Regions from separate parts of the Variovorax sp. LjRoot130 genome, predicted to be linked through region 2. Evidence: predicted binding sites of a transcription regulator. Region 2 holds the regulator's gene; the other holds the start of a gene.
What was found. Region 2 encodes FNR, which switches genes on or off when oxygen is low (the NO sensors DNR and NnrR bind a similar motif). Its sites were predicted from a motif close to TTGATNNNNATCAA; they were not measured.
Positions count from the first base shown of each region.

Region 1: ACSQ86_RS36300 (TraR/DksA family transcriptional regulator) is a predicted target of FNR. The motif match lies at 3,332-3,345, and genes of this name have one in related genera.

Region 1 covers NZ_CAXURM020000002.1:1,355,247-1,363,489, reverse strand. The annotation lists gene ACSQ86_RS36315 (YitT family protein) at 139-1,014, shown strand; gene ACSQ86_RS36310 (bacteriohemerythrin) at 1,045-1,521, shown strand; gene ubiM (5-demethoxyubiquinol-8 5-hydroxylase UbiM) at 1,525-2,745, opposite strand; gene ACSQ86_RS36300 (TraR/DksA family transcriptional regulator) at 2,914-3,270, opposite strand; gene ACSQ86_RS36295 (hypothetical protein) at 3,451-4,200, opposite strand; partial or broken gene ACSQ86_RS36290 (IS6 family transposase) at 4,615-4,713, opposite strand; gene ACSQ86_RS36285 (hypothetical protein) at 4,976-5,437, shown strand; gene ACSQ86_RS36280 (hypothetical protein) at 5,631-5,942, shown strand; gene ACSQ86_RS36275 (sialidase family protein) at 6,260-7,813, shown strand; gene ACSQ86_RS36270 (hypothetical protein) at 7,797-8,123, opposite strand.
Region 2 covers NZ_CAXURM020000002.1:1,471,982-1,480,224, forward strand. The annotation lists gene ACSQ86_RS36865 (bifunctional acetate--CoA ligase family protein/GNAT family N-acetyltransferase) at 1-985, shown strand, start outside; gene ACSQ86_RS36870 (YgaP family membrane protein) at 1,056-1,271, shown strand; gene ACSQ86_RS36875 (hypothetical protein) at 1,822-2,418, opposite strand; gene ACSQ86_RS36880 (sulfite exporter TauE/SafE family protein) at 2,442-3,155, opposite strand; gene fnr (fumarate/nitrate reduction transcriptional regulator Fnr) at 3,368-4,084, shown strand; gene ACSQ86_RS36890 (hypothetical protein) at 4,065-4,310, opposite strand; gene ACSQ86_RS36895 (FixH family protein) at 4,316-4,591, opposite strand; gene ccoG (cytochrome c oxidase accessory protein CcoG) at 4,612-6,051, opposite strand; gene ccoP (cytochrome-c oxidase, cbb3-type subunit III) at 6,059-6,973, opposite strand; gene ACSQ86_RS36910 (cbb3-type cytochrome oxidase subunit 3) at 6,983-7,120, opposite strand; gene ccoO (cytochrome-c oxidase, cbb3-type subunit II) at 7,131-7,757, opposite strand; gene ccoN (cytochrome-c oxidase, cbb3-type subunit I) at 7,770-8,243, opposite strand, start outside.

The DNA of each region.
Region 1 (8,243 bases), 120 kb from region 2:
ACAGCGTCGCTCGCAAAGCCCGAAGCCTCTGTCTTCGAGCACAGGGGGCGATCGGCGGCGACGCCCGGAACGGCCGCAGCAGCGCAAGACCTTGTCCTGGCGCAAGGTCAGTATTCACCGCACGGGGGACACTGCTTCATGGATCAAAGCACGCGAGTCCACGTCGCAAGGCCACACCCGCTGCTGAACGACGCGCAGGGTTTCGCGACCGCGATACTGTTGGTCGCCCTGGGGCTGGCCATGCTTCGCAGCGCCCAACTGTTGACCGGCGGCATTCCTGGTCTGGCCTTCCTGATGAGCTATGCGACAAGCTGGCCTCTCGGCTGGACCTTGCTCATCGTGAACCTGCCGTTCATCGCATTCGCCTGGCGCGTATTCGGAGCGCGATTCACCTGGAAAACCATCATCGTCGTCGCCGGTTTGTCGCTCGGCGTCGAAGGAATGGGCAGGGCTCTCAGCGTGCACTCGGCGCACCCGCTGTTCGCAGCGATCGTCGGTGGTTTGCTGATCGGTGTCGGTTTGCTGGTGCTGTTCCGTCATGGTGCCAGCCTGGGTGGATTTGGCGTGCTGGCACTGTTTCTGCAGCGGCGGCGTGGATGGCGCGCGGGCACGGTGCAAATGGTGTGTGATGCCGCGATCGTTGCGGCGGCATTCGCTCTCGTTGAACCGAGCCGTGTCGTCTATTCCATCGTGTCGGCAGTGATGGTGAATCTGGTTTTGGTGTGGAATCATCGACCGGGCGAACAAGGTCTGCCGCCACGGAGCTCACCCGCGCCACGCGAAGCGCCGTTCGGCCAGGCTCATGCGGACAAGGCTCACGCCGTCGGTGATGCGTCCGGGACCGGCATACGCCATCACTTGGCGCAGGACTCGCGGCCCGGCTCGGGCAACCGGCCCTACCAAGGCGCCAGCCCACGAGTACGGAGGTCGCTGAGAGGTGCTGCAGGTGATGTGGGCGAATCGATTGATCAGTCGTTGAGCCACATCAAGGGGCCACTCGCCAGGCGCCGGTAGCCTTGTGTCTTCAGTATCAAAGGAGATCACATGGCTGCCCTGGATCGATCCGACGCACTCTCGCTCGACTTGCCCTTCATGGACCAGGCGTGTAAGGAGTTCTTCGGGCTCTTGGCGCTGGTTGACAAGGCTGACAACGCGCAGCTGCCATCGGCCTGGCGCGACCTGGTGGAGTGCGCCGCCGAGAATTTTGCGCGCGAAGACATCTGGATGCGAACGACCGGTTACGCATCGCGCAAGGAGCACGCGATCCAGCACCGCGTGGTGCTGGGGGTCATGCGCGAAGGTGCGTTGCAGGCCGAGGAAGGAAGGCTGCTGCAGGTGCGGGAGATGGCGCATCAGTTGAGAGACTGGTATGTCAAGCATGTGCAGACAATGGACGCCGCGCTGGCCCTCCACTTGCGCAGCGCACGATTCGAACCCGCGCCCGCCGACGTGCCGGCGCAGGCCTCGCTTCCCGTGTGGTCCGCGCTGCGTGCCGCCGTGGAGCACGGTGCGACGCATTGAGCGCTAGGGAGCCGCTCCGGGCAACTGCAGGCCGCCCTGGCCTGTGAGGCGCGCAGTGATCGCCGCCTTCAGCGGTGGCAGATGCTGGGCCGCGCGAAGGATCAGCTGACGTGCGAAGCGCTGCGGTGCGCCGGTGCTGGCATAGAGCTTCGCCACGGCATTCGTGCCGTGGTAGATCAGGGCCGAATCGCGACGATGCCTGCGTTCGTAGCCCGCCAGAACCGCGGCGGCGCCGATGTCCTGGTTGGCGGCGCGGGCTGCGCAGAGTGCGTGTGTGAGAGAGGTGATGCTTTGCAATCCTAGGTTGTAGCCGTGGGCCGTGACCGGATGCATGCCGACGGCCGCGTCGCCGACCAGCGCGCTGCGCAGGGCCGCAAAGCGGCGGGCATACGCGGCAACGAGCGGGTAGGCGAAGCGCCGCCCGAGCAGTTGCATGCGGCCCAGCCGGCCGCGGAACTGGCGCTCCACCAGGGTCGCGAACGCACGTTCGGGCAATGCCAACAGCTGCGCCGCCGCGGCGGCGTCGGTGGTCACCACGACCGACGAGACATGGCCCGCAGCGGGCAGCACCGCGAGCGTGCGTTCGTAGCCGAAGCACTCATACGCGACGTCGTCATGTGGCAGGTCGTGCTGCATCCGGCACACGATCATGGTGCGGCCGAAGTCATGCATGTCGGCCGCGATGCCGAGCTGCCGGCGGGACCAGGAGAATCGGCTGTCCGCCGCGACGAGCAGGCGGCCGCGCAGATGGTGCGGCGCGCACGGTGAGGTGCCGAACTCAAGTTCCGCGTGCGTGGACAAGGTGCCGATGCGCAGCGCCTGCGCGCTATCCATCAGACGCAGTCCCGGGCGCTGTGCCGCAGCTGCAAAACTGACGCGGCGCAGTGCATGGTTCGGCACGATCCAGCCCAGAGCGTCGGCGCCGTGGCCGTGCGCGTTGAAGGACAGCGCCGAGCGCTGCCGATCGCCATCCATGACGCGCGCTTCCCGGATGCGCCCGATTTCTTCGGGCAAGAGGCGCTGCCAAAGTCCCAGTGCGCGCAACGTGGCCACGCTGGCGTGGGTCAGCGCGATGTCGCGTCCGTCCTCGGCCGGGGCGGCCAGGGCCTCGCGCGGCTGGGCGTCCAGCACGGTAGCGGTGAAGCCGGCGTCGGCCAGGGCAATGGCCAAAGCCAGCCCGGTCGGACCGGCGCCGACGATGAGGACGTCACGATCCTGCTGCATTCAGTTTCCTCCGTGGATGAGGAGCCGGATTGTGGGCGGCGCAGCAGCGCTCACCTTGACGGAGGTCAAGGGTTGGCGAAACGGGCCTTGGCGCCCGAAAGTTCAACACGCGGCGCTTCAGGTCGAGCGCCGTGGGCGAGGGCGAGTTTGGCTGCAATGCTCCAGCGTTCAGCGGGCCAGCCTGAACTGACAGGCGTGGCACCGGATGGCCGCCGGTTCGATCAGCATGCGTTCGCGCGCGATGACACGCTCGCAATCGAGGCAAAGCGCGTAGAGGCCCAGGGAGATGCGTTGGAGTGCCTGTTCGATATCCTGCAGCGTCGGCCGACGAACCTTGACGGCAGCGAAGGCCGTGACATTGCCGACTTCCCCAGCCGACGAAGGGCAGGGCTCGGAAGCCTGCGCGTCGGGCGCATGCTCGGCGCGGCCGTCGTGCAGCTGGGCGCGTTCGCTGAGCGCCCACCGCTTCAGGATGTCCAGACGCTCGATGAAGGACTGCAGATCTTCCGGCTTCATGTGGTTCATGCTGGCGGCTCGGGATGAGGTTGACTGGCCGCCAGTATCCGGATGTCCATTCGCCCGGGATTTGATCCGCGTCAAATTCCGCGTCGCCCAAAACTCCGCGCAGCTGCCAGCGGGCGACCTTGTCCGTATCTGGCCTGACGGCGTGTGACAGCCGTTGGCCCAGGAGCAGCCCTCGGATTCTCACCTCCCAAGCTTTCCGAAAATCCGGCGGATAACCGCGTCTGCATCCGCGTCGAAGCAGCGCCCATGACTGAGCAAGATGCGGCGAGGCCGCCATGCGTGAAGTTTCGCGATGGCCGCAGCTGCCTTTTTTCGCTGCAACAACAGCGGCAGGCGCATCCCGAAGAACACCTGCCCGCGTGGGTAGTACATCCCGCTCATCCTCGTCAACGTTCGCCAAGGCTCGTCCATCTTGTCCAACTCGATGTTGATGATGGCGTCCGTCACGATGAGAGATTCTGATTCCCGGTGGAAGAAGATGAATTCCTTGAAGTAGCCACCCGGAAACAGCGTTTGGTCCAGTTCGTTCCGCCATTCGCCCGGCGGGTCCAGATCGAGGTCTCTCCCGAAACGGATCTCCACGCGCCGCGCTCTGCTCCTTCTGCGTACGCCCGGCGACGCCCATGCGACGGCATCCGGAAAGGCGTTCAACCACTCCCCAATGTGGGCATAGTGGAACTGGTTGGGGGAGATCAGATACCGGACAGTCCCGAGGTGCTCAAGCTCGTCTGCAAGCTTGCGATCGAACTTCGTCGGCGAGTGAAGGAAAAGATCGCCGTTCGAGAGGCGCACCACCGTCATGCGGGTGGTGAACGGTAGCGGCAGCCTGACGCCAGCCACGGTCAGGTATTCAAAGGGCCCGTCGACAACTCCGATGTTTGCCGCCACAGGCTTGTACACATTGATCGGCTCGTAAAGTGCTGCGCTCATGTTGCCGTCTCGGATACATCCTGCACGATTCTGGCAGCGCTTGACCCTGCCGACCTTCTTTGGGGCCCTAAGCCGCCGTACATGGCCGTTGGACGGCCCGCATACACGAAGGTCCGCAGGCGCGACACGGGAATGTTCGAATGTTCGGTGGCGCGCCGCGTGAAGATCCCGTGGCGCGCGGGCCCAAGCACCACACCGGATCAAGCACTTTCAGGACCGCTGAGCGAGTGCAAAGGGCCATGAGCGGACCCTCGGCTCGGGCTCCAACCTCCGCCCCTCGACGATGCTCTGCTGTCGAAGAATTACCCTTCGGAGCCGAATGAGCTACGCACTGCGAATATGGGAAGACCCGCAGCCGGCGCATCGTCGCCCGACATAAAGAGCACGCGACGTCCGCCGCTCGTGCGGGTCGGCGGCCATCATCTCCACCAAGTCGCGAAAGCTCAGCTTGAACCGCAGGTACCAGGGCTGGCCTTTGAACAGTTCGTCCATGCTCTGCAACCGCTGCGCCATCGACTCGCCACCGCAGGGGCGATTTGCACCGGGTGGTCGCGGGCCTGGCCTCGGCCGGCAGTGGGGTGATGCAGACCAGCAGCGCGGCGGCCTGCTCCTTGCGGGGTCGAGCTGCCTGACTACAATTTATAAGCCTACAGCCAAAACGCACGCACCGTTCCCGGCACAGCGCCCGGCCGAGAGCACGTGGCGGCGGGAGAACCGCGCAGGAAGGCCGTAGGGGTGTTTTTCAGGGGGCGGCCGGCCTGACTGGGAGAGCATCATGACGACAACGATTTCGAAACAGGTCTGCTTCCAGCTCGACAGCCGATTGACCGCGGCTGAAGCCGCGCTGGCGGCTGACGGCATAGCATGCCCAGTTCTCGTGGCGGTCGTTGCGGAGTTTCGGCGGAAGTTCGCGAAAACGCGGCCCGCGGTGGAAGGCGCCCCTGCCCCCGGCCAACGCGAGGCCGTATTCGAGCTTGAGCAGGCGGCCGATAGCGCCAAGTGGGCGGCTTTGGCCGACCCGGGTGCGTCCGAGCAGATTAAGCTGGCGGTCGTCGCCGCGCACGACTCGATCTGCTGGTTCAAGGCGACCGGCTGCCTGCTCGACCGGGAGTACGCCGAACAAGACCCGCTCGCCTGCGAACCTGAAGCGTCGTGGGTCGCTGTCGATCGGCGCCGAGGACGCAACCCCGAGGCGTGCGCATCAAGGACTTGGAGCAGATCTACCAGGTCACTTTGAACCCGCTGCGCAACACAGTTTGAATCTTCGGGCGGTTTCTTCACCCACTTTGAATTTCCCCGGTCGCAGAAACGGGTCACAAGGCTCCGACGGTCAGGCCGCAAACAGCCGGTTAGGCCCGCCGGCGCCGTCGAGGATGCGGCAGGATGCGGCCCAGCGGACCTCCGCCGGCAACCTTCACCATGAGCTTGCAATGAAGAATATCCAGGTCATCGACGGCGCCGTGAATTGCGTCTACGACATCCTTGCCGCGACTGACGAGGAGTTCTCGCTCATTTTCCCGGCTGGACAGGACGTCGCGTTCATCGATGAGGTCTACGAACGCAGGCTTGATGAAGCAACGCTCAACAGCGCGTTCAAAGCGCTATGGACACGGCGTGTAGTCAAAGCACAAGCCATGGAAATTCATGGCTTGCTGTTCTACCAATTGGACGAGAAGAAGCCGTATTACCCAAGTAGGCGAGATGAGGAAGCAGTAAACTCGGGCGGCTCCAGACTTCGATAGATGCACATGCCGGCAGCGCGCATGGCTGGCTGGCTGGCAGAAAGCTCTTCGGCAGAATGCGGCCATCACCTGGCCATCACCAGCCATTCAATGTTGATGCCAAAAAGCAGTCGCTCAACGCCGCTCTCGACCCATTGCTGCTGTTAGCAAATTTCGAGTCGAACGCCCGCTTGACATTTTCGAGACCGGCCATTGCCACCCGGTTTCCGCAGGGGGCACGCCGTTGGCTCCACGCGCGCCCACGCAGCACGATGCCTTGACATGGCTTTCGAGGCGAGCGCACGATGTGGCCTCCTTCGATACAGCAGGAGGAAGGCATGTCACAGCTTCCACGGCTTACGCGCGGATCGGCGTTCCTCGGCGCGGCGGTGCTGGGCCTAGTGCTCGCTGGCGCGCCCGATGCGGCGCGCGCGCAGGTGCTGATCAGCGGTTTGAGCCTCAACCCCGACGGCGGAAACCCGAACGACCCGCTCGCCGTCACCGCGTGCAACGGCGCGCCGCAGCTCGGCGTCGTCTATCGCAACAGCGAGACTGAACCCCACCTCGCGGTCAACCCGACCAATCCGAGCAACATGATCGCCGGCTGGCACCAGGACCGCTGGAGCACGGGCGGCGCACAAAGCCTCGGCGCCGCGTATACGTTCAATGGCGGGGCGACCTGGCAGCAGGTGGTCATTCCGTTCACGCGCTGCTCCGGCGCGATGCCCGGCTCGGCCGGCGATTATGAACGCGGCAGCGATCCGTGGATCAGCTTCAGCCCGAACGGCACCGCGCACTACATGGCGCTGGTCGAGAAGACGTCGGTCAACGAGAACGCGATGGTCGTCGCCCGTTCGACCGACGGCGGCGCGACGTGGTCGCCGCCCGTCGTCATCGCGCGCAACCCGGCGCAGGATCGCGGGCGCTCATTGTTCAACGACAAGAACACGCTCACCGCCGATCCGTTCGATTCGCGACTCGTATACGCGACGTGGACGCTGTTCCGCACCGGGGTCGTGTCGCTCGTGTTCGCGCGCTCGACCGACGGCGGGCAAACGTGGTCGCCGGCGATCCCGATCGCCACGATGGGCAACGCGGCGCCTGCTGAGCAGGCCGTGTTTCGCCAAGGCGCGCAGATCGTCGTGCTGCCGAACCGCACGCTGGTCAACGCGTTCTTCCGCATCCTCTTCGACCGGGCTGCGGGTCGCGTCACGTTCGAGCAGTCGATCCTTCGCTCGGTCGACCAGGGGAAGCATTGGACGCGCGTCGACGCGCGCGTCGCCTCGTTTGCGAGCGTCACCGCGGTCGACCCGGAACTCGGCATCCCGATTCGCGATGCGCAGGAGTTGCCGATCATCGCGGTCAACCGCGCGACCGGTCAGATCTACATGACGTGGCAGGATGGCAACGCCAACACCCAAGGCGGCGCCGGCATCGTAGTCGCGCGCTCGAGCGACGGCGGCGCCACGTGGTCGACGCCGGTGCGCGTCAACCAGGGGACGGCCGCCGGCGTGCAGGCGTTCCTGCCGATCGTTGCGGTCAATGCGCAAGGCCGGGTCGGCGTGCTCTTCTACGACTGGCGCAACGACGTGCTCGGCGACCCGGGGTTGAGCACAGACGTGTGGTTGTCGCTGTTCGACGCCGACCTGAACTACCTCGGCGAGCGGCGGCTCACGCCGCAATCGTTCGACATGCGGCAGATGGTGATCACCGGTCAGCGCGGCTTCTTCCCCGGCGACTACGTCGGGCTTTCGACCGTCAGCACCGATTTCGTCGCCGCCTTCACCGTTGCCAACAACCTAGGTCTGCCGGTCGTCTTCCCGCAGAACAACAATGGCGTGTTCGTCGACAGCCACGACCGCCAGAGCATCGTTTTCATCCGGCAGCCCTGACGATGGCCGTGTGCGAGCGGTTCCGGCGGTGCTTGCGATTGGGCGTCGCGGCGGCGGACCCGAGTCGTGGATCGGGCGCAAGCATCGCGGCGCGCTCGAGATGGACGATCTGCGCGCACAGACCCTTCGCGGCGCTGAACAGGCCGAGCTGGGTGTCGATGAGGGCCTCTGCGTTGAGCGCGCGGATGGCATCCGTTGCAGGGCTGCAGAGCTGACGATCGACCAGCTTTCGTGTTGTCGCCCACGGCCCACGATGCAGGTCCGCCCTGGAGAAATTCCCACGCCCTACGTCGACGTATGTCTGCTGCACTCGGGCAGCGGTCGTTGCCTGCGGCGCCTTCGGAGCACACGGATGTCTCTTGATGGCCGGGATGGTGAGTTCGAGGCGCGGCGGCGAACGGCAGCCGTCGCTGCGAAGCGGTAGTTCAAG
Region 2 (8,243 bases):
CCGGCCCGATGCGCGCATCGACGGGTTCACTGTGCAGCCGATGGTGCGTCGGCCTCATGCCCAGGAAGTCATTGTCGGGGCCAGCATCGACAGCGTGTTCGGCCCTGTGATCCTCTGTGGCCAGGGCGGCACCGCGGTGGAGGTCACCGCCGACAGCGCCGTCGCCCTGCCCCCTCTCAACCGCAGCCTGGCGCGCGAGTTGGTCTCGCGCACGCGCGTGTCGCGCCTGCTGGCCGGCTACCGCGACCATCCGCCGGCTCAGCTGGACGCGCTCTACGACGTGCTGATCGCCGTGTCGCAGATGCTCGCGGACCTGCCGCAGTTGGCGGAACTCGACATCAATCCGCTGTATGTCGACGAATCGGGCGCCATCGCTCTCGATGCCCGCATTCGCGTCGCCGCGCGGCCGGTCGCCGGGGCGGAGCGCTTTGCGATCCTTCCGTATCCTTCGCAATGGGTCCGCACCCTGACCTGGAACGGCCGCGAGATCACGCTGCGGCCGATCCGCCCCGAGGACGAGGCGCAGCACCGGCGCTTTCTGGAGCAACTCGACCCGGAAGACATCCGCATGCGAATCTTCCAGACAAGGCGTGAGCTGCCGCGCAGCGAGCTCGCCCGCCTCACCCAGATCGACTACGACCGTGAGATGGCCTTCATTGCCGAAGGCTCCGACGCGCAGGGCGCACCCGAGACGCTGGGCGTGGCCCGTACCGTGAGCGATCCCGACCGGGTGGAGGCCGAGTTCGCCATTATCGTGCGCTCCGATCTCAAGGGCGCCGGGCTCGGCAAGCTGCTGTTCGCGCAATTGATCGAGCACGCCAGGAGCCGCGGAATCGGCCGTCTCGTGGGCATCATCCTGCGCGAGAACACGCGGATGCTGAACCTGGCGCGCGCCATGGGCTTCGAGGCCGATCCGGCGGAACCGGCCGATTCGGGCGTGCGGCGCGTGGTCAGGACATTGAACAGTCCGATCATCACCCCTTGATCCATCGCAAGGACGCCCGCCCATGTCTGGCGCACGATGGATGGCATTGAAGCCACAAGGAGCGTGCGCAATGAAGCGGAATGTTGGAGCTGCCGATCGCCTGCTGCGCATCACGGCGGGTGCCGCGCTCATCGGCCTGTCGGCTGCCGGGACGATCGGGCCATGGGGATATCTGGGCATCGTGCCCCTGCTGACAGGCCTCTTCGGCGCCTGCCCCGCCTACGCGCTGCTCGGCGTCGGCACCTGTGCCAGCGACAGCCCTCGGGGCCGGCCAGGACGACCGTGAATGTCGGCCCATCGAGGCGCCTTGGGAGATCTGCCATGTGGATGATCGTCGCGGTCTTGGTGCTGCTCGGCGCGGCGCTGCTGTGGCTCGCCCTCCAGGCGCTGATTGCCTGGATCACCCTGGATTGATGCTTCGCGATATCCCTGGCGCGCCGGCGGCTCGGCGAACGCGCAGCTTCAAGCGACACTGAAGGTATGAGCAACTCGCCCGGCCAGGCGCGGTCGTCGGCCTGGCCGTGGCGTTGGGCATCGGGCTCCTGCTCGGCTTCGAGCGCGAACGTCGCAAGGGGTCGCAAGGGCGACGGTGATCGGCGCGCCGCCGCAGGCCTGCGCACCTTCGCCGTTGCAGCATAGGCGGGCGCTTGCCGACCATCACTTCGTGCGCGGCGCCTTGGTCGCGGTCAGCGCCAACACGGTGACCCGATGTACCCTGGCCGCCATCGCGGGGGTTGCAGCTTCGCGCTGCGTATCGCCGCCGCCCTGTTTGCCAAACTCGCATGCACATGGGCCGCTGCCGTCTGGTTTGTGCTCCATTGAAGGCTAACCCGGCGCTAAGGCGCGGCCGAAGCTGTCTCTCCGCTCAGCGCCCGCCTTTTCGCCCGCCATGATTCCTCAGCGGCCTCGTGGCTCGCCTTTGCTGCCATGCGCAAGGCATCGCGCGCTGTCCGGAGATCTTCGTAGACAGCGCTCGCGGCGCTCTTGGCTTGCGCCGTGCTCGCCCCAGCGAACTGGTCGGACGCCGCCTCGATCTGCTCGAGCGCCCGATTCCAGGCGACAGAGGCTTGTTCGCTCGCCTGCGCCGCATGCTCGGCCGCTGTCTTGCTTTGGCTCGTCGCGCGATCGGCTGCAACAAGCGCCCTTTGCCAAGCGCGATGGGCGGACAGCCCGGTCTTTCGTGCCGCTTCGCCGGCCGCCTTCACGCGGCGATCAGAGGGCCGAGCTGCATACCTTCTTGCCTTGAGCAACGCCGCAGCGGCGTCCTTGGACGCGTTTCTTGTGGCCGAGGCTGCATCGAGAGCCGCCTGATATGCAACGTCATGGGCGGCCATGCCCTGCATCTGAAGGTCTGGCTGCGCGGGGCGCTGCTGGGCAGCGCAAGGGCTCATGAGCGCGGCGCAGACGGCCGAAAGTCCGATCAGCGCGATCATGTTGCGTCTCATGGTGTCTCCCTTCAGCGGCACCATATGTCGATCTGATGACTCAGGTCGATCCACAGCGCCTGAATTGCCACTGCCGCAAGCAGGCCGCCGGCAAGCCGGGTTCCCCATTCCTTGCGCGCAATGCTGGCACCTGAACGCAAGCGCTGCCACAGCCAAGGGGCCAGAACCAGCGACACGCCGCTGCCCACGGCAAAGAGGGCCATCGTCAGTGCGCCTTGCGCCGGTCCGTTGGCCAGCCCGGCAAGCATCAGCGCGGAATACAACAGACCGCAAGGCATGGAGACCCAGAGCGCACCCGTCGCGAGCACGCCGGCCATCGAACCGGTGAGCGGCCGCAGGCGCGTCGCGAGCGCGCGCCCGATACGGTGCGCCCAGAGTGGCTGTCGCCCGAGTGCGGCGAGCACCAGGCCCCAGGCGAGCACGAACACATGAAGCAGCACCCACAGAGGACGCAACGCCGCGACCTGTTCGCTTGCGAACCCGAGGCTCTGCATCGCCGCTGCGGCGGCCGCCCCGGCAGCCGTATAGCCCGCGATACGGGCCGCATGGAAGGCGACGGATGCGGAAACGGCCGGAGGGCTCGCCGAAAGCGGCGCCACACCACCATCCACCGGCACGCGCACGATGCGGATCACGCCGGCACAGGCAGCACCGCACATCGCGACGCAATGGGGCCCGCCGACCAATCCCATCAGGAGCGCAGTGCTGGCGAGCGCAGTCTGCATGATCAGACGATGCGCGAGAAGCGCGTGCGGTTGTGCTCGGCCGGGACGCGAGATGAATCGGCAGGGGCGAGGGCGAGAGATGTGTTCATTGCGGCGGTGGGTCTGGCAAGCAATGACCCACTATGCGGGCAGGTCGACCCGTCATCCTTGATGTGCATCAAGCCTGGGCGGCGCACCGCGTCACAGAATCACTGCAACCCTCGACGCCCTCCATGAAAGCCGAACACATCAAGGTCGCCTGCTCCAGTTGCACCCTGCGCGAGCTGTGCATGCCCGCGGGGCTGGAGCCGAGCGAGTTGAAACGCATCGACGAGATCGTGGCCACGCGGCGCAAGGTCCGACGACGCGAGACGCTCTTTCGCAACGGCGAGCCCTTCACCTCGCTCTATGCGATCCGCACCGGTGTCTTCAAGACCCGCGTGGCGACCGAGGATGGGCGCGACCAGGTCACCGGTTTCCAGATGGCCGGCGAAATCATCGGCCTCGACGGCATCGTCAACAACCAGCACACCTGCGACGCGGTCGCGCTCGAGGATGCCGAGGTCTGCGTGATGCCCTTTCACCGAATCGAGGAACTGTCGCGCGAGGTCGCGGCGCTGCAGCGCCACGTGCATCAGATCATGAGCCGCGAGATCGTGCGCGAGCACGGGGTGATGCTGCTGCTGGGAAGCATGCGGGCCGAGGAACGCCTCGCGGCTTTTCTGCTCAACCTCGTGCAGCGCCTGCACGCGCGCGGTTTCTCGCGCTCCGAGTTCGTGCTGCGCATGACCCGCGAGGAGATCGGCAGCTACCTCGGACTCACCCTCGAAACCGTGAGCCGAACGCTCTCCAAGTTCATGGAGGATGGGATCGTCGAGGTGGAGAAGCGCAATCTTCGCATCGTCGACGCCGAGGCGCTCCGGCGCATCGTCAATCCTCCCGGCTGTTGATCTCGGAGGCCGGCCTGGTCAAAAGCAGCGTCAGCGCGCTCGACCCTATCGCCAGCAGCCAGAAGACGAAGAAGCCGGCCGCATAGACTGTCTGGCGGGACAGGCCGACGGCCTCGCCGCGCCAGTGGAGGTCGCCGGGGTCGACCAGTGCAAACACCAGCAGTTCGGCCGCGCTCGCCAGCAGAAAGGCGGGCCAGAGAATCGACATCCAGTTGCGCGTCTTCATGACCATCAGCGCCTGGGTGCGGGCAGGTCGGCATCAGGCGTTGCCGCATGATTGCGGCCCGCCAGCGCGGGCATCAGTTTCTTTTCGATCAGATGCTTGTTGATCTCGATGCCCTGGCGGTAGTAGTCTGGCGCCACCACCGGATCGGGCGTGCGCAGGGCGAGCCAGAGCGTCACGAAGCTGGCGACGACGACCACCGCGGGCCCGGCCATCACCATCCACAGCAGCGGGAACTGCCACCAGGGTTCGCTCTTCGGGGAAGTCATCGCATGATCGTCCATCTTGTCTCCTCTTTGCCAACTCAACGAGGCACCAGGAAGGTCGCCTTCTCCGACACCTGCGCGCTGCCGTCGGCCGAGCGCACGTCGAAGTGCACGACGTGGGAACCCGCGGTGGCGCTGCCGTAGGGGAGCTGCAGGCGCACCGCGACCCAGCGCGACTGCGCAGAACCGACCTCGACCGGATCAGGCGGCGACACGCTCAAGCCTTCCAGCCCCCTGGCTTCGATGCGGTAGCGCTGTACCTGCTCGGTCGCGTTCATGATCTGCAGGCGATAGACGTTCTCGAGTTGGCCGCCCTCGACGATGCGCGCGAGCGAAGCCCGGTCGCGCACCACGTCGACCTTCAGCGGCATGCGCACGACCAGGCTCGCCAGCACCCCCATCGTCAGCGCAGCGAGCAAGCCCGTGTAGATCAGCACCCGTGGGCGCAGCACGCGGCGCAGCACCTGCCTCGGCGTCCAATGGCCGGCCATGCCGTTCTGGGTCGCGTAGCGGATCAGACCTCGCGGTGTGGCCATCTTGTCCATCACGGTGTTGCAGGCGTCCACACAGAGCCCGCAGCCGATGCACTCGTACTGCAGCCCCTTGCGGATGTCGATGCCGGTCGGGCAGACCTGCACGCACAACGAACAGTCGATGCAGTCGCCAAGTCCCTGAGCGCGGGCATTGCTGCTCTTGGAACGCACCCCGCGGGGCTCGCCACGCTCGCTGTCGTAGCTCACGATCAGCGTGTCGCGATCGAACATGGCGCTCTGGAAGCGCGCATAGGGACACATGTACATGCAGACCTGCTCGCGCATGAAACCCGCATTGCCGTAGGTCGCAAAGCCGTAGAAGAAGACCCAGAACACCTCCCACGAACCCATGCGCGTCTGCAGGAACTCCAGGCCCAACTCGCGGATCGGCGTGAAGTAGCCGACGAAGGTGAAGCCGGTCCACAGCGCGATGCCGAGCCACACGATGTGCTTGAACCACTTCTTGACCAGCTTCTCGAGCGAGAAGTCGCCTTCGTCCAGGCGCATGCGCGCGATGCGGTTGCCTTCGATCTTTTGCTCGACCCACATGAAGATCTCGGTGTAGACGGTTTGCGGACAGGCATAGCCGCACCACAACCGCCCGGCCACCGCGGTGAAGAGGAAGAGCGACAGCGCCGAGATCACCAGCAGCCCGGTCAGGTAGATCAGGTCCTGCGGATACAGCACCAGCCCGAGGATGTAGAAGCGCCGCGCGCCCAGGTCGAACAGCACCGCCTGGCGCTGCCCCCACTCGAGCCAGGGCAGGCCATAGAACACGAGCTGCGTCAGGAACACCATGGCCCAGCGCCAGCGCGCGAAGACGCCGCGCACCGTGCGGGGATAGACCTTCTGGTGCGCGGCGAACAGGCCGCCACCTTCCTTAACGGCGGCGATCGGGATCACCCGGCGCCTCACCGGGGTCGACGCGGAAGCGGCATCCTTCATGACAGCCCTAGGGCGCAGCGGCAGGCTTGTTCGACAAGCCCCAGACATAGGAGGCCAGCACATGGATCTGGGCCTCGGTCAGGCGGCCCTGCTGGGCCGGCATCTGATTGGTCCTGCCGGTGTTGATGATCGAGATGATCGCCTCCTGCCCGTAGCCGTGCAGCCAGACCTTGTCGGCCAGGTTCGGCGCGCCCATGGCGGGGTTGCCGACGCCGCCGATGCCATGGCAGGCCGCGCAGGCGCTGAACTTGCTCTTGCCCAGGCCGGCGCGGACCGAATCGTGCGGGCTGCCCGACAGGCTCAGCACATAGTTGGCGACGTTCTTGACATCCTCGGGGGTGCCGACCGCCTCGGCCATCGGCGGCATCACGCCGGTGCGCCCCCGGGTGATCGATTCCTTGATCTTCTCCGGTGCGCCGCCGTGCAACCAGTCGCGGTCGGCCAGGTTCGGAAAGCCCTTGCTGCCGCGCGCGTCCGAGCCGTGGCACTGCGCGCAGTTGTTGAGGAACAGGCGCTCGCCGATCGCCGCCGCCGCGGGTTCGCCCGCCACGCGCTCGATCGGCATGGCCGCATAGGCGGCGTAGACGGGTTCGAGGTCACGCTTGGCCTTGGCAAGGTCCTTCGCATACTCGTTCTCGGTACTCCATGCGAGCTGGCCCTGGTAGCTGCCGAGCCCCGGATACGCGACCAGGTAGGCCAGGCCGAAGATGATGGTGAGCACGAAGAGGCCGACCCACCAGCGCGGCATCGGATTGTTGGCTTCGCGCAGGTCTTCGTCCCAGACATGTCCGGTCGTTTCATCGGTCCCGCCCGGAACCTTCGCGCGGGCAACGAGCCACAGCAGCAATGCACACAGCAGGATGCTGCCCAGCGAGGCAATGGCGACATAGTTCGACCAGAAGACACTGAAGAAATCGCTCATGTTGCTCTCTCAGTCCTGTTCGAACGGCAGTTGGGCGGCGCCCTCGAACCGTTTCGCGTTGCGGCGCGAGTAAGCCCATACGAAGATGCCGATGAATGTGGCGAAGGAAGCCAGCGTGGCCACGATCCGCAAGGTGGTGATGTCCATGAGGCGCTCCTTACTTGACCGCGAGCCCGAGCGACTGGAGATAGGCCACCAGCGCATCCATCTCGGTCTTTCCCTTCACCTCGGCCGGCGCCGCGGCGAGCTGCTCATCGGTGAAAGGCACGCCCACGCGGCGCAGGGCACGCATGTGGGTCGCAGCCTCGGCTCCGTCGAGCGGCGCCTTCTCGAGCCAGGCGTAGCCCGGCATGTTCGACTCGGGCACCACATCGCGCGGGTTGATCAGGTGGATGCGATGCCACTCGTCGCTGTACTTGCCGCCGACGCGCTGCAGATCAGGGCCGGTGCGCTTGCTGCCCCACTGGAACGGGTGGTCATAGACGAACTCGCCGGCGACCGAGTAGTGGCCGTAGCGCAGCGTCTCGGCACGGAAGGGCCGGATCATCTGCGAGTGGCAGTTGTAGCAGCCCTCGCGCACGTAGACGTCGCGGCCCAGCACCTGCAGCGAACTCGGCGGCTGCATGCCCGCCACGGCCTGCGTGGTCGATTTCTGGAAGAACAGCGGCACGATCTCGACCAGGCCGCCGATGGCGACGACCAGCAGGATCAGCACGATCATCAGGAAGTTGTTGGTCTCGATCTTCTCGTGCGAGAAGCCGGACTTGGGCGTGTTCGAGCTCATGTTCTTCTTTCCTCAGGCGGCTGCGGCTGCGGGCAGCGGGATGGCTGCGCGCACCGAGCTCCCCGAAATGACGGTCATGACGACGTTCCATGCCATGACCAGCATCCCGCCCAGGTAGAGCAGACCGCCGATCAGGCGCACCACGTAGTAGGGATAGGTGGCCTTCACGCTCTCCACGAAGGTGTAGGTGAGCGTGCCGTCCGGGTTGATGGAGCGCCACATCAGGCCCTGCATGACGCCGGCGATCCACATGGCGGCGATGTAGAGCACGATGCCGATGGTGGACATCCAGAAATGCAGCTCGATCGCCTTGACGCTGTGCATCTCGCTACGGCTGTACATCCTCGGGATCAGGTAGTAAAGCGAGCCCATCGAGATCAGTCCCACCCAGCCGAGCGCGCCGGCATGCACGTGGCCGACGGTCCAGTCGGTGTAGTGGGAGAGCGCGTTCACCGTCTTGATCGACATCATCGGCCCCTCGAAGGT